Regions from separate parts of the Salinivibrio sp. YCSC6 genome, predicted to be linked through region 2. Evidence: predicted binding sites of a transcription regulator. Region 2 holds the regulator's gene; the other holds the start of a gene.
What was found. Region 2 encodes PurR, which represses purine synthesis genes. Its sites were predicted from a motif close to TNANGNAAACGTTTNCNTNA; they were not measured.
Positions count from the first base shown of each region.

Region 1: the regulator PurR is predicted to act here: its motif matches at 6,641-6,660, upstream of purL (phosphoribosylformylglycinamidine synthase).

Region 1 covers NZ_CP039516.1:651,245-658,650, reverse strand. The annotation lists gene glyA (serine hydroxymethyltransferase) at 1-856, opposite strand, end outside; gene E8E00_RS02845 (YitT family protein) at 1,375-1,992, shown strand; gene glnB (nitrogen regulatory protein P-II) at 2,076-2,414, opposite strand; gene purL (phosphoribosylformylglycinamidine synthase) at 2,563-6,453, opposite strand; gene mltF (membrane-bound lytic murein transglycosylase MltF) at 6,817-7,406, shown strand, end outside.
Region 2 covers NZ_CP039516.1:1,595,814-1,603,219, reverse strand. The annotation lists gene E8E00_RS07300 (ABC transporter substrate-binding protein) at 1-703, opposite strand, end outside; gene lpdA (dihydrolipoyl dehydrogenase) at 716-2,851, opposite strand; gene E8E00_RS07290 (TfoX/Sxy family DNA transformation protein) at 3,136-3,729, opposite strand; cyclic di-GMP riboswitch class I at 3,837-3,939, opposite strand; gene purR (HTH-type transcriptional repressor PurR) at 4,120-5,124, opposite strand; gene E8E00_RS07280 (heme ABC transporter ATP-binding protein) at 5,385-6,161, opposite strand; gene E8E00_RS07275 (iron ABC transporter permease) at 6,158-7,195, opposite strand; gene E8E00_RS07270 (hemin ABC transporter substrate-binding protein) at 7,195-7,406, opposite strand, start outside.

The DNA of each region.
Region 1 (7,406 bases), 940 kb from region 2:
AGGCTTTAAACTCAGGTTCCATCGCCTCTTTAAACGCGACAGCTTTACCCGCAATCACGTGCATCAGTGGGCCACCTTGGCCACCTGGGAACACCGCAGAGTTGAGCTTTTTGTAGAGGTCTTCACCCGCATTAGACAGGATCAAACCGCCGCGCGGCCCTGCTAGGGTTTTATGGGTGGTGGTGGTAACCACGTGTGCATGCGGCAATGGATCTGGATACACGCCTGCTGCAATCAAACCAGCAACGTGTGCCATGTCCACCATGAACCAAGCGCCCACTTTGTCGGCGATTTCACGCATACGCTTCCAATCCACCACTTGCGAATAGGCAGAGAAACCACCAATGATCATTTTCGGCTTATGTTCCAGCGCGAGCTGTTCCATTTGCTCGTAATCAATCTTACCCGCTTCATCAATGCCGTACGCAACCACTTCATAGTGTTTGCCTGAAAAGTTGACCGGAGAGCCGTGCGTTAAGTGGCCACCATGCGCCAAGCTCATGCCCAAAACCTTATCGCCTGGGTTTAGCAGCGCCATATACACAGCACTGTTAGCTTGTGAGCCAGAGTGAGGTTGCACGTTGGCATATTCACAACCAAACAATTCACACGCACGCTCAATCGCAAGAGCTTCCACTTTATCGACATGCTCACAGCCGCCGTAATAACGCTTGCCGGGGTAGCCTTCGGCATATTTGTTGGTCAGTTGAGAGCCTTGCGCTTCCATGACGCGTGGGCTGGTATAGTTTTCTGACGCAATCAGCTCAATGTGTTCTTCCTGACGAGCCGTTTCTTCTTCAATGGCTGCGAACAGTGCCGGATCGTAATCCGCAATTTTCATGTCACGCTTTAGCATTTGTCTCTCCTGACTCAATGGTGGCGGGCTATTACCCTTAAAGCGAATGCTACCCGTACCCAAGTTGGCCCGATAGCTCGAATGGTTTTGATATGGCATAGTGCACCACACCTTGGGTTAGTCGCCTTACACATTTAAAGTGACTAAACCAAGGCAAATAGGCGGAAAAGTCGGCGTTTTAAAAGCCCGACGCAAACGTTTACGCTACCGCCATTACTGCGTTCGTCATTCTACAAAAAAACCACTGCAACAGGTAGTGTCAATCGGCCGTTTTTTTTATACGTCGGTTGTGCCAGATTAGTCCGCCATACAGAAATGCAGATTGTGCGCTGTAAACAATTTACACGCGAGTATCAAATTGCTGACATCCTATCAGCCAGTGATTTACTTGGCTGACTTTTTATTACTCTCATTTGGCGATAAAATCCGCGCCCGCAATTCCCATTAACCTTATTTAACCGCCGCCCCAGTTGGGTTTTGGCGGACTTTTTGTTGCTGTTTATGTAGGGAGAAGCCGTGTGAGCCGATATCAACACAGCTTAAAAGAAGATGTGATCGCCATTGCCTCTGGGGCGTTTCTCGTCGCACAAGGGGTGTTTTTCTTGCAACAGGCCGGACTGTTAACCGGCGGGACGACTGGCCTTGCTTTGTTAGTCAGCCAATTTACTGACCTGTCCTTCGGCACCCTGTACTTTCTGTGTAACTGTCCGTTTTATTTGATGGCTTGGTTTCGTATGAGCCCGCGCTTTGCTGTGCGTAGCTTACTCGCCGGTGGCGCGGTGTCCGTGATGGCCGACCATATCGCCTACTTTTTTCAAATCACTTGGTTGGCCCCCGCCTATTGTGCGGTCATTGGTGGCTTGCTGATGGGCGTCGGCATGTTGATGATTTTCCGACACAATGCCAGCTTAGGCGGTTTTAACGTACTGGTGCTTTATTGTCAGGACAAGTTTGGGATCTCGGCAGGAAAACTGCAAATGGGTATCGACTGTACCATCTTGGCGTTATCTTTCTTCCTCATCGACCTCAATCTCTTGATGTGGTCGGTGGTTGGCGCGATTGTGCTCAACTTAGTCTTGGCGATGAATCATAAGCCGGGTCGTTATCAAGCGCATCCGGCCAACCCTGGTGCGTAGCCAATCACCACGCCACACAAACAACAAAGCCAAGCATCACGCTTGGCTTTTTGTTGCTTACCGTATTCGTCCAACTCGCGATATTAAATCGCTTCTTCGTCTTCTTCACCGGTACGGATACGCACCACGCGTTCAACATCGAAGACAAAGATTTTACCATCACCAATTTTACCGGTTTGTGCGGTATCAATGATGGTTTCAACACACTGTTCTGCGACATCATTCGCGACCACGACTTCCAGCTTGACCTTAGGCAGAAAGTCCACCATGTATTCAGCGCCTCGGTAAAGCTCAGTATGACCTTTCTGACGACCAAAACCTTTTACTTCTGAGACAGTCATCCCCGTGATGCCCACGTCGGCAAGTGCTTCGCGTACGTCATCGAGTTTAAATGGCTTGATGATGGCTTCAATTTTTTTCATTCCGTTATCCTTCTCGTTGGCCGCAGCCGGTCCTGATGGATCAGTTGTTTAGCTGAAATTGTATCGCAGCCGGATAAAAAATCATCCATCGATTCACGCTTATCACTAAAAAGCCGCCATAGATTGGCGGCTTTGATTGGTATAAGGCTTATCCCAGTGTGACCCGCGCGTTGCGGAACATGCGCATCCACGCACTGTCTTCGCCCCAATCATCAGGGTGCCAAGAGTTAGCAACCGTACGGAATACCCGCTCAGGGTGCGGCATCATAATGGTGACGCGGCCCGACTCAGTGGTCAGCGCGGTAATGCCATTTGGTGAGCCATTCGGGTTGGCAGGATACGCTTGTGTTGGCTGGCCGTGATTATCGGTGTAACGCAACGCCACCGTACCTGACGCCTCAATAGCCGCTAGATGCTCTGCATCACGCACCTCAACACGTCCTTCACCATGCGATACCGCAATGGGCATCCGTGAACCCGCCATCCCAGCAAAGAAGGCGGAGGGGCTTGATTGCACTTCCACCATGCTAAAGCGTGCTTCAAAGCGCTCCGACTCGTTACGAACAAATCGTGGCCAGTGTGCGGCACCTGGGATCAGCTCATGCAGGTTCGATAGCATCTGGCAGCCATTACACACGCCAAGTGCCAAGGTATCTTCACGCGTAAAGAAGTCGCTGAATTGATCGCGTGCGCGGCTGTTAAACAGAATTGATTTCGCCCAACCTTCACCAGCGCCTAACACGTCACCGTAAGAGAAACCGCCACAGGCCACCAGCCCTTGGAAACCGTCCAAACTGACGCGTCCTGAGAGAATGTCACTCATATGAACATCCACAGCGTTAAAGCCAGCGCGATCGAAGGCGGCAGCCATTTCCACATGCGAGTTCACGCCTTGCTCACGCAAAATAGCCATCGTCGGTTGTTGACCGGTAGCGATATATGGCGCAGCAATATCTTGGTGCACATCAAAGCTCAGACTGGCGTGCAACCCAGGATCGATAGCCTGTTTAGCGTCAAACTCTTGGCGGGCACAGTCCGGATTATCGCGACGCGCTTGCATCTGATAGGTGGTTTCAGCCCAAATCTGACGTAAGTGCTGGCGACTGGCTTGATAGATAGGCGCCTCACCATGACGCAAGATAATCTCATCGCTATCGTTTAAGCCGCCAATCAGGTGGCTGCATGCGGTTAATTGATGTTCATCCAACACCGCATTAACACGCTCGAGATCTTGCGCCGCCACTTGGATCACCGCGCCCAGTTCTTCGTTAAACAGTACCGACAAGGCATCGTCGCCTAAACGGGCGATATCCACGTCAATACCGGTGTGACCGGCAAACGCCATTTCCGCCAAGGTGACGAACAGTCCGCCATCAGCTCGATCGTGATACGCCAGTAACTTTTGCTCTGCTACCAAGGTTTGCATCGCATTGAAAAAGCCTTTTAGGCGGGCGCTGCTGGTGACATCGGCAGGCTTATCGCCCAATTGGTGGTAAACCTGAGCCAACGCGGTTGCGCCCAGACGCTGCGCGCCCTCACCGAGATCGATCGCGATCAAGTGGCTGTCACCTTTATCGGTACGCAGTTGTGGGGTCACGGTACGACGCACATCTTCCACGCGGCCAAAGGCGGTGATAATCAGCGACATCGGCGCGGTGACGGTTTTGTTTTCACCGTCTTGCTGCCACTGGGTTTTCATCGACATCGAGTCTTTACCCACCGGAATGGTCAGTGACAGCTCAGGACACAGCTCCTCGCCAACGGCTTTAACCGCTTCGTACAACCCGGCGTCTTCGCCCGGATGACCTGCCGCGGACATCCAGTTCGCAGACAGTTTAATGTTAGTCAGGCTACCAATATCGGCACAGGCGATATTGGTAAGTGCTTCGCCGACCGCCATACGGGCAGAAGCAGCAAAGTCGAGCAAGGCAGCTGGGGTACGCTCACCCATCGCCATCGCCTCGCCGTGATAACTGTCATAACTGGCCGCCGTGACCGCACAGTTAGCGACCGGTACCTGCCAAGGGCCGACCATTTGGTCACGCGCAACCAGTCCGGTCACCGAACGGTCACCGATGGTGATCAAGAAGGTTTTCTCCGCCACCGCCGGCAAGCGTAAAACACGCTCACAGGCTTCCGCTAGCTCAATGCCTTGGGTGTTAAGCGCGGTACCTGTCACTTGCTGACGCATCACATCCCGGTGCATTTTGGGCGCTTTACCCAGCAAGATATCCATCGGCATGTCGATAGGGGTATTGTTGAAGTGGCTGTCTTCAAGCGACAGATGACGCGCATCGGTGGCCTCACCAATCACCGCGTACGGCGCCCGTTCACGCTCGCATAAGGCTTCGAAAAGCGCCATATTTTCCGGTTTAACCGCCAAGACATAACGCTCTTGTGACTCGTTACACCAAATGGCAAGCGGACTCATTCCCGGCTCATCATTAGGAATGTCACGCAAGTTAAAGCGTCCACCGCGGCCGCCATCATCGACCAGCTCAGGCATCGCATTGGACAGGCCACCTGCGCCCACATCGTGGATAAAGGCAATCGGATTATCGTCGCCAAGCTGCCAGCAACGATCGATCACCTCTTGGCAGCGACGCTCCATTTCTGGATTCTCACGCTGTACCGAGGCAAAGTCTAAGTCTTCCGCTGACTGGCCTGACGCCATCGACGATGCCGCACCGCCGCCAAGGCCGATGTTCATCGCCGGACCACCTAACACAATCAGTTTGGCGCCCACGTCAATCTCGCCTTTTTGCACATGGCCGTCACGGATGTTACCCATACCACCGGCGATCATGATGGGTTTGTGATAGCCACGCACTTCCTCACCGGCATGCGAGGTCACCAATTGCTCATAGGTGCGGAAATAACCCAGCAAGTTAGGCCGGCCAAATTCGTTGTTAAACGCCGCGCCGCCTAGCGGGCCTTCCAGCATAATATCGAGCGCAGTGGCAATGCGCTCAGGCTTACCATAATCGCGCTCCCACGGCTGAACAAAGCCCGGAATTTTGAGGTTAGAGACGGAAAAACCGACCAATCCTGCTTTGGGTTTGCCTCCGACACCGGTTGCCCCCTCATCACGAATCTCACCGCCAGAGCCTGTTGCCGCGCCTGGCCACGGTGAAATCGCGGTAGGATGGTTGTGGGTTTCCACCTTCATCAAAATATGAGCCGGCTCATGGTGATATTGATAAGTGTGGCTGTCAGGGCTGGGGAAAAAGCGCCCAACGCTTGAGCCCATCATCACGGCTGCGTTGTCTTTATACGCCGACAGCACGTTATCTGGGGTTTTCTCATAGGTGTTTTTGATCATTTTAAACAGCGACTTAGGCTGTTTTTCACCATCAATGGTCCAGTCGGCGTTGAAAATTTTATGTCGGCAATGCTCAGAGTTGGCTTGCGCAAACATCATCAGTTCGATGTCGTTAGGATTACGCCCCAGCTGGGTGAAGTTCTCGACCAGATAGTCAATTTCATCTTCTGCCAGTGCCAACCCTAAGGCTTGGTTGGCCTCGACTAAGGCGGCGCGGCCACCTGAGAGAATGTCTACGCTATGCATCGGCGCAGGTTCCGCTTGCTCGAATAGCACCGCGGCGGCCTCAAGCTCACTGAACACAGCTTCCATCATCCGATCGTGCAACAATCCCGTTAAGGTTGCGTGTTGCTCACTGGTCAAAGGAGCAGATAACTGAATATAGTACGCCGTACCGCGCTCTAAGCGTTTCACCGCGTCCAAGCCACAGTTATGGGCAATATCGGTTGCTTTGGATGACCACGGCGACAAGGTGCCGGGACGAGGCGTAACGAGAAACAGCGTCCCTTCAGGCGCATGCGGCGGTAAAGTGGGCCCGTAAGTCAGCAACTTTTCGAGCTTTTCGCGACTCGCGCTATCCAAGGGGTGATGCAAATCAGCGAAGTGAATAAACTCAGCATACAGTGCCGTGACTGGCAACTGATGCGCATGACAGCTAGCCAGCAGTTTATTGACACGAAACTCAGACAGTGCGGGGGAACCACGCAAAATATCCATGTGCGTACGTCTCTCGTTAGCAGTTAGTGAAAGGGGTATACCCAAATTAACACGCGCTGGCATGTAAACTTGGGTATCACAACTCACACTGGCAGCCTTTGCTGTCTGCAGGTTTACGCCCATTTTTTGCTGGCCTTTTAAGCAAGCGGCGGCCATTATAGGGGAAAATCCTCGCGGGCAACACACCTGACGCAACCGTTTGCGCAAAAAATTTCCCCTCTATCGGTCGGACGCCTATTCACGTAGAATGGAGGGTCCATTGATCACGGCCTGTGTCTTCACGCCGGCCCGCAACAAGAGCAACAGCCTTTGAGACAGCGTCGATTTACTCTGCCATCTTGGATTGCCTGCGTGGCCCTTGTGCTGCTAACCCTGCCTTTGGCGGGCTGTGATTGGCATTTTGATGACCGTACGACTCTCGAAAAAATCCGCGATCGCGGCGTGCTAAGAGTGGGCACACTCAATAATCAGCTTTCTTATTACATCGGTCCTAATGGTCCAACCGGCCTAGATTATGATTTAGCCAAGCGCTTTGCCGATAAGCTGGGCGTAAAATTGGAAATGACGCCTACCTACACGCTCTCCGGGCTCTTTCCCGCCCTTGAGCGCGGCGATGTTGACATTATTGCCGCGGGCCTGACCATCACACCGCAACGCCTTGACGCCTTTCGCCCCGGTCCTGCGTACTATTTTGTTAGCCAACAAGTCGTGTATAAAAATGGCCACTGGCGACCGCGTGATGTCGATGATTTCAACCGAGATGATGCTGTAATGGCAGTGGTTGAAGGCTCCAGTCATGACTTAACATTGCAATCACTGAAACAAGCCCATCCTGCACTGTCTTGGCAAGTCGTCCAAGATGCCGATGACGACGAACTCCTCAAACAAGTCGCGAATGGTGACATCGACTTTACCATTGCCGACTCCGTCGACATTGCGCTGATCCAACGCAC
Region 2 (7,406 bases):
GTGGGGCGGTCACGGCGTCAAAGTCTACCTCATCAACCGGCAGGTAAAGTGCCTCGCGCACATCGGTAAGTTCCAGCAGAGCGGCTTTCAAAAAACTGGTGCCATGAAACTCGGGTGGTTTGGGGTAACTGATACGGCCAGGGAATGCTTTAGCCAAACTTAACAGTTCGGCGAAAGAGCGAGGTGGGTTGGCCAAGGTTTTCTGATCATGGATAAACACCAGCTGTCCCACCCCCCAAGGTGCTTCGAGGCCGTCTGTTGGCTCAGTGAAGTCTTCTTCAACCGGTAAACTTTTATCGACAATCTGCCAATTGGGGAGCGTGCTGACAAAAGGGCCGTACAGCAAATCATTTTCCTTCATTGATTTGAAGTTTTCGCCGTTAATCCAAACCATATCGACACTGCCGCCGCTATCCTTACCGGCGGTCTTTTCGGCAAGCAGGCGATTGACGGTTTCAGCGATATCCGTCACTTTGACATGTTTCAGTGTGACACCATAATCGCGTTGTAACTCGCGACTCGCCCAGCGCAGGTAAGCATTGATCTCTTGATTACCGCCCCATGCGTTAAAGTAAACAGTCTGGCCTTTGGCTTGTTGTTCAATACTTTCCCAACGGTCGTTTTCCGTGCTCGCAGAGGCAGTAAAACTGGCGGTACTTACAATTGCCAATGTTAACGCCGCTATCCAGTGTTTCATTGTCATCTTCCTTTTCAATTAGTGACGCATCCAACGATGATATTTTTCGACCCAGTTAAGCAGCTTCTCGGGCGCATGGGCTTGTTTCCACATCCCAGCGGTATACTTCACCGCTTCACTCATAGTGGGATACGGATGGACGGTGCCCAAAATTTTATTTAGTCCTAACCCGTGCCGCATGGCGAGAGTAAACTCTGCGAGCAAGTCGCCCGCATGCTCGCCAACAATAGTCACCCCCAGAATGGTATCTTTTCCTTTTGGTGTCAGCACCTTAATAAAACCGTGGTCATTGCCGTCAGCAATCGCGCGATCCAAATCATCAATGCCGTAGTAGGTTACTTCCACCTCTTGCTGATTGGCTTTGGCTTCCTTTTCATTGATACCCACGCGCGCGACTTCTGGCGATGTATAGGTCGCGGCAGGCATTACTGAATAATCAGCACGAAAGCGTTTAAATTGCCCGAATAGTGCATTCACCGCGGCATACCATGCTTGATGAGCACTGGCGTGGGTGAGCTGAAAGGGACCCGCTACATCACCTACCGCATAGATATTTGGATAGGCGGTTTGCAGGTACTCGTTGACTTGAATCGTGCCACGCTCGGTCACTGGAATATCGAGCTTTTCGAGACCAAAGCCTTTGGTGTTGGCACTGCGCCCTAACGCGACCAGCACCGCATCAAATGAGACAGACTTCTCACCGTCAGGGCCATCGAGTAAGGCGATTTGCTCATTATCACTGTGCTCAAATGCTTTGACTTTGTGCTGTGTTAAAACCGTGACGCCGTCACGCTCTAACGCCTGCTCAACCAACTGGGCGGCATCTTGATCTTCGCGGCTGAGAAGTTGGTCGGCCATTTCCGCGAGCGTGACTTGGCTGCCTAAACACGCAAAACTTTGTGCCAATTCTGCGCCAATGGGCCCCCCGCCCAAAACCAACAACCGCGGCGGCAGGTCATTCAGAGACCAAATCGTATCTGAGGTGTAATGCGTGACCTGAGCCAAACCGGGAATCGGGGGCAACATAGGGCGTGCGCCGGTCGCAATCACGATGTTGCGGGTAGTGAGGCGTTCGCCATTCACCTCGACTTCCCATGGCGAAACGATTTGCGCATCGCCTTGCACACACTCCACGCCGAGTTTGGTGTAACGCTCGACCGAATCGTGAGGCTCAATTTGGGTAATGACTTGCTTAACCCGCGCCATGACCGCCGGAAAATCAACCGCTGGCGCTTGGGTATGAATGCCAAAGGCCTTAGCCTGGCCAATTTCTCGCATGGTTTTCGCCGCACGGATCAGCGCTTTTGAGGGAACACATCCGGTGTTTAGGCAGTCTCCTCCCATCGAACCTTTTTCGACCAGCGTAACCTTCGCTTTCACTACCGCCGCGATATAACTTGATACCAAGCCGCCTGCACCGGCACCAATCACTACCATATTGCGGTCAAACTGATGGGGCTTGTTCCAACCTTGATAGCGTTTACGACGTGTGATCCAAGCCATGACCCACTTTGCCAGCAGTGGGAAGATACCCAGTAAGGCGAGTGAGCCAAGCACCGAGGATGACACCACGTCGCCGAGTGCGTCGATTTGGGCCAGTTGGGTCCCTGCATTCACGTAGACTGCGGTACCCGGCAACATACCGAGCTGACTGACCCAATAGAAGGTGCGGGTTTTGAACGGGGTTAGCCCCATCACGAGGTTAATCAGAAAAAACGGGAAAATCGGGATCAGGCGTAGGGTTAACAGATACAAGCTACCGTCTTTCTCTATACCGCGATTAATGGTATCGAGCTTATTGCCAAATTTGGCTTGGACCCAGTCGCGCAACATAAAGCGACTCACCAAGAAGGCGAGGGTGGCGCCAATCGAGCTAGCAAAGGAGACCAACACCAATGCCCACCAAAAGCCAAAGAGTGCCGCGCCCAATAAACTCGCTACTGCCGCACCCGGTAAGGACAGGGCGGTCATCACTACATAGCCGACAAAAAACACCAGGCTTGCGGTGGTCGCGTTTTCGATAATGTAATCATTCAATGCCACTTGTTGTGCTTTGGCGTTTTCAAGCGTGAGCCACTGGCTGAGATCTAAACTGAACCAAAGTGTTACAAGCGCCACCACCACTAAACCAAGCAATATCTTTTTTACTGGCATACTGTGTCTCGTCCGATAGTAAATGGGTCCCAGTTATTACTTTAGGTACTGTAGCTGAATTAACTGGCTGATTTGTCGGTTACATTGAGGAACTGTGTCCTTAATCGTACCTTTAACCAGACCCGACCGATCGCAAGAAACTTTCGTATTTTGTCAGAAATCAGTTTGAATGATGGATTATTGAGCGTTTAGCTCGTTCAGAAAAAGCGACACCGCCTTAAAGGCGGTGTTGGACGCGAACATTGCTCACAAAAAAGGTAGAGAGGTATGGGGGGTGTGAGGAATTAATTTTCTAAATGTTGTAATAATTCTTGGCGACGTTGGGGTGGAACCACAGACCAATGCTTGCCAGTAATTGCACCTTCTAGTGACCACAGTAATTCCAAGCTTAGCTCTTTTTCATGCGCAGAAAGGAGCGCTTTATAGGCATTGACGGCACCTTGTTGCTGTAAGCTTTCAGGCGTCTCAATACCTGCTTTTTTCAGCATGCGCTCGGTCGCGAGCCGTAAATTAGGTAAGTCTTTTAGACGAGACGGTGTGGCTTGTTTTTTCAAATCACGATCACGGGTCGCGACATCCAGCGCCTCTTTAGCTTCTGTGAGCAGCTTATCTTGGTCATCCCACCAGTATTCAGGGATCGCAAAATATTTCGTCACGACAGGAAAGCCGCGCTTTTTATACACGTAGGGTGCCAAGCCTTGTTTTTTTAATAGTGCTTCGTTTTCTTTTCCAGCACGTAAATGGAGAGTGTTGTTAACGACAAGCGCGAACATGGTGTCTTCACAAAAGATACCAAATCCACCGAACATTGAACGGGACTTTATGCTGCCAAATTTGGCAAATAACTTCATTGCGTTCTTTAAAGCTGGTTTATCCATTTGATTAAAATCTCGATGAATTACTAATGCCTAAAAAAGACGTCATAATGTAACAAGGCAAGATCGCAGAATTGTCAACGAGCCATCAAATTTGTCAGCTTTGATATGTTGGCAACCCCGCTACCGTTGATATTTTGACATCATGTCAAATTACCGTTAGGCCGGAGGCTTTGCGTCCCATGCTTTCGCCATGGTTTGCCTTGTTCAAACGCTATTAAGCATATAATAATTAGACACCGATGTCGTCCTCTCCCATCACACAAAATGTGATCTTGGTTCAGGGTGGGTGTAATTGATGAACTAGAGTAAAAGCACTACCGGAAGAGTCGTCGCGTAAAAAAGCACCGCCAAGACATTGACGGTGCTCTTCATAAAAGTTTCATTAAAACATTAAGATAGTGTTTTAACTGACTGTCGACTCACTAGTGCAGGTTGCATTTCGAACACTTGCTGCTGAGTCTCGTTGTTGGCAATTCGCGCGAGCAAGAGTTTGACCGCCGTTTTGCCTAGACGGCGTTTGGGCTGGTGAATCGTTGTCAATGGTGGCGAGAAATACTCGGTGAGGTCAATATTATCGTAACCAATCACCGATATATCTTCTGGCACTTTCAAGCCGTACTCGTTAAACGTACTAATCGCCGCTAATGCCATAATGTCATTAAAACAAAAGACAGCGGTCGGGCGGTCTGACATTGTCGCTAATTGCTTCGCGGCAATTTGTGCTTGATCGGCTTCGAAATCCGCCTCAATCAGCCAGTTTTCATTCACTGTAATGTTGGCTTCTTTTAACGCACGGAAATAACCGTTTAAGCGATGCTTACAGGTATTTTTATCCATTTGGCCCGAAATACAGCCAATTTTAGTATGCCCATTATCAATAAAGTGTTTGGTGGCAAGGTAACCGCCTAATTCAGCGTTATCTTCTATGCGGTCTGTATCGATATGGTGACTGCCCCAATCCATCACGACCATAGGCAGATCGCGTTTTTTTTCTAATAACAGCATCAAATCTTCGTTGAGATCAGAGCACACCACAATGAGTCCATCGACGCGCTTTTCTGACAACATACGCAGGTAGTCGCGTTGCTTTTCAAGGTTTCCCTCGGTATTGCAGAGAATCAGTGTGTAGCCTTGCTTGTAGCAATAGTCTTCCACACCGTGAACAAGCTCGGCGAAAAAGGGGTTGGTGGATTTAGTCACCAGCATACCCAGTGTACGTGTTGTGTTGCATTTCAAGCTTCGCGCCACAGCACTTGGGGCGTAGTTTAACTCTTCAACCGCTTGCCATACTTTCTCAGTCGTCTTCTCTGCGACAAAGCGGGTTTTGTTTATCACGTGTGACACCGTCGTGGTCGATACACCGGCGAGACGCGCGACATCTTTAATCGTTGCCATCTTGATTCTTCTTTGTAGTAATGCGTAGGGATCGTTACTCGCGACCTTACAGAAAAACGCCGCTGTTCGTCAGCGGCGATGTCTTTCACAATCCCGGCACATCAGACGGTTGCGAAGGTAACGAATCCGATTTCATCCATTCTCATAGCTAATCGGTTGCGCTCTCAGTTTACTTAGGTTGGCGCACACTCGCAATTGGTCTGATCAGCGAAAATGGACCAACAGACGGTTTTGTGAGCCAGCTATGATGTATTTATCAATTAAGACACGATCAGTGGGCAGTCATGCTCCGGATGAGTCAGAACGGTCAGCGGGTATTGGTAGATGTCTGCCACTCTATCACTACTAAAACACTGCCACGGGTTGCCGGATAGGACGATTCGACCCGCTTTTAAAAAATGCAGTTGGTCGGCGTATTGCGCCGCCAAATTCAGGTCGTGCAACACCAATAGCACTGTCATTCCTTGGTCTGCGAGTGCTCGACAGCGCTTGAGGGTGTAATGCTGATGGGTAATATCTAAGGCCGAAGTGGGTTCATCCAGCATCAGTATCGCTTGGTCCGGTGCGGTTTGTGCTAGCTGTAATGACACGCGTGCCATGTGTACGCGTTGTTTTTCACCGCCAGATAAAATCGGATACGGTCGATGAGCAAGATGGCTAATATCCCATGCCGTTAGCTGCTCGTTAGCAAGGGCCGCGATCTGTTCTCGGTTTGCCTGTAGTGGTGTTGCTCCCATCTCGACCACTTCTTGCGCGGAGAATGCAAACGTGAGCCCGCTATGTTGGGGAAGGAAGGCCACTCGTCGGGCAAATTCTTCGCCTTGCCACTGGCTTTTTGGCTGTTGCCAAAACTGCACACTGCCATGCTGATGTTTGTCGCTAATCAATTGCTTTAACAGTGTACTTTTCCCCGCACCATTGGGCCCGAGTAAAACGTGTAACTGGCCAGCAGTAAAGGCGAGATCAATCTCGCTTAGCAGTTGACGGCCGTTAAGCGCATAGCTGAGCTTGGAGATTTGAAGGGCAGAATCTGTCATTCGTGAACCACTGCTTTTCGTTGTTGAATAAGAAGCCATAGAAAGAAAGGAGCCCCCATTAGGGCGGTAATAATGCCAACAGGCAATTCGGCGGGGGCGACAATGACACGGGCAACAATATCGGCCAAGGTCAGTAACAGGGCACCAAGAATGGCTGATAAGGGCACCAGTGTGCGATGATCCGGGCCGGCAATTAAACGTCCAATGTGTGGGATCACTAGACCCACAAAGCCGATAAGACCGGCAGCACTTACCGCAATGCCCATTCCCGCCGCGGTCACAACAATGAGTAGGCGTTTTAAATGGTGTACATCAATGCCCAAATACGCCGCTTCGTTTTCACCAAGCAAAAGGGCATTTAAGTGGCGTGCGCGCTGGTAGGCAAATACCGTGAGTAAGCATGCAGCGATGCCAGTGAGAACAATTTGTCCCCAAGTCGCACCGGTCAGTGACCCCATCGACCAAAGGGCGATGTCTCGTAACGTTTGATTATCCGCCACATAGTTAATTAAGCCTAATGCAGCGCCGGACAAAGCACTGATCGCAATGCCCGCTAGCAACATGATGGTCACCGAACTGCCCATGGACGTTGTGCCAATTCTGTATACAAATAGGGTTGCCAGTAGTGCACCGATAAACGCAAAGGCAGGCACCGAAAACACAAAGCTGGCCTCGATACTGCCCCAAGAGAGCAATAGCAAGCCCAGTGCGCCTCCTAATGATGCGCCGCCGGAGACACCGATAATACCCGGGTCAGCGAGAGGGTTGCGGAAAAGCCCCTGCATCAACGTGCCGCAAACGGCGAGCAATGCACCGATAAAAATACACAGCAAGGTTCGAGGTAATCGAACTTGTTGAACGATGGCGAGTACATGCGGCTCAACATTGTCATGCCAAGGGGTTAAGCTCTGTAAACTGGTCAGCCAGCCAAGTTGCCATTGTCCCACCGCGATAGACGTTATCCCTACGACGACAAGTGCGATGATGAGCGCTGGAAAAACATGCGACTGTGAGGATCGAAAAGACGCTTGCATTAGTCGTTCTCTCCAACGACGGTGCGCTGAATACGAATGGCTTCATCCAGTGATTTCAGGCTAAGCCCTCCCACTAACACACTGCCGTCAATTGGAATAATACGCTGCTGTTGGAATGCGCGCGTGGCATTGAGTAAAGGCACGGCATCAGCGAGTCCTTCAACACCGCCTAGCTGATCGAGAGAACGTTGCATGACCAAGATAAAGTCCG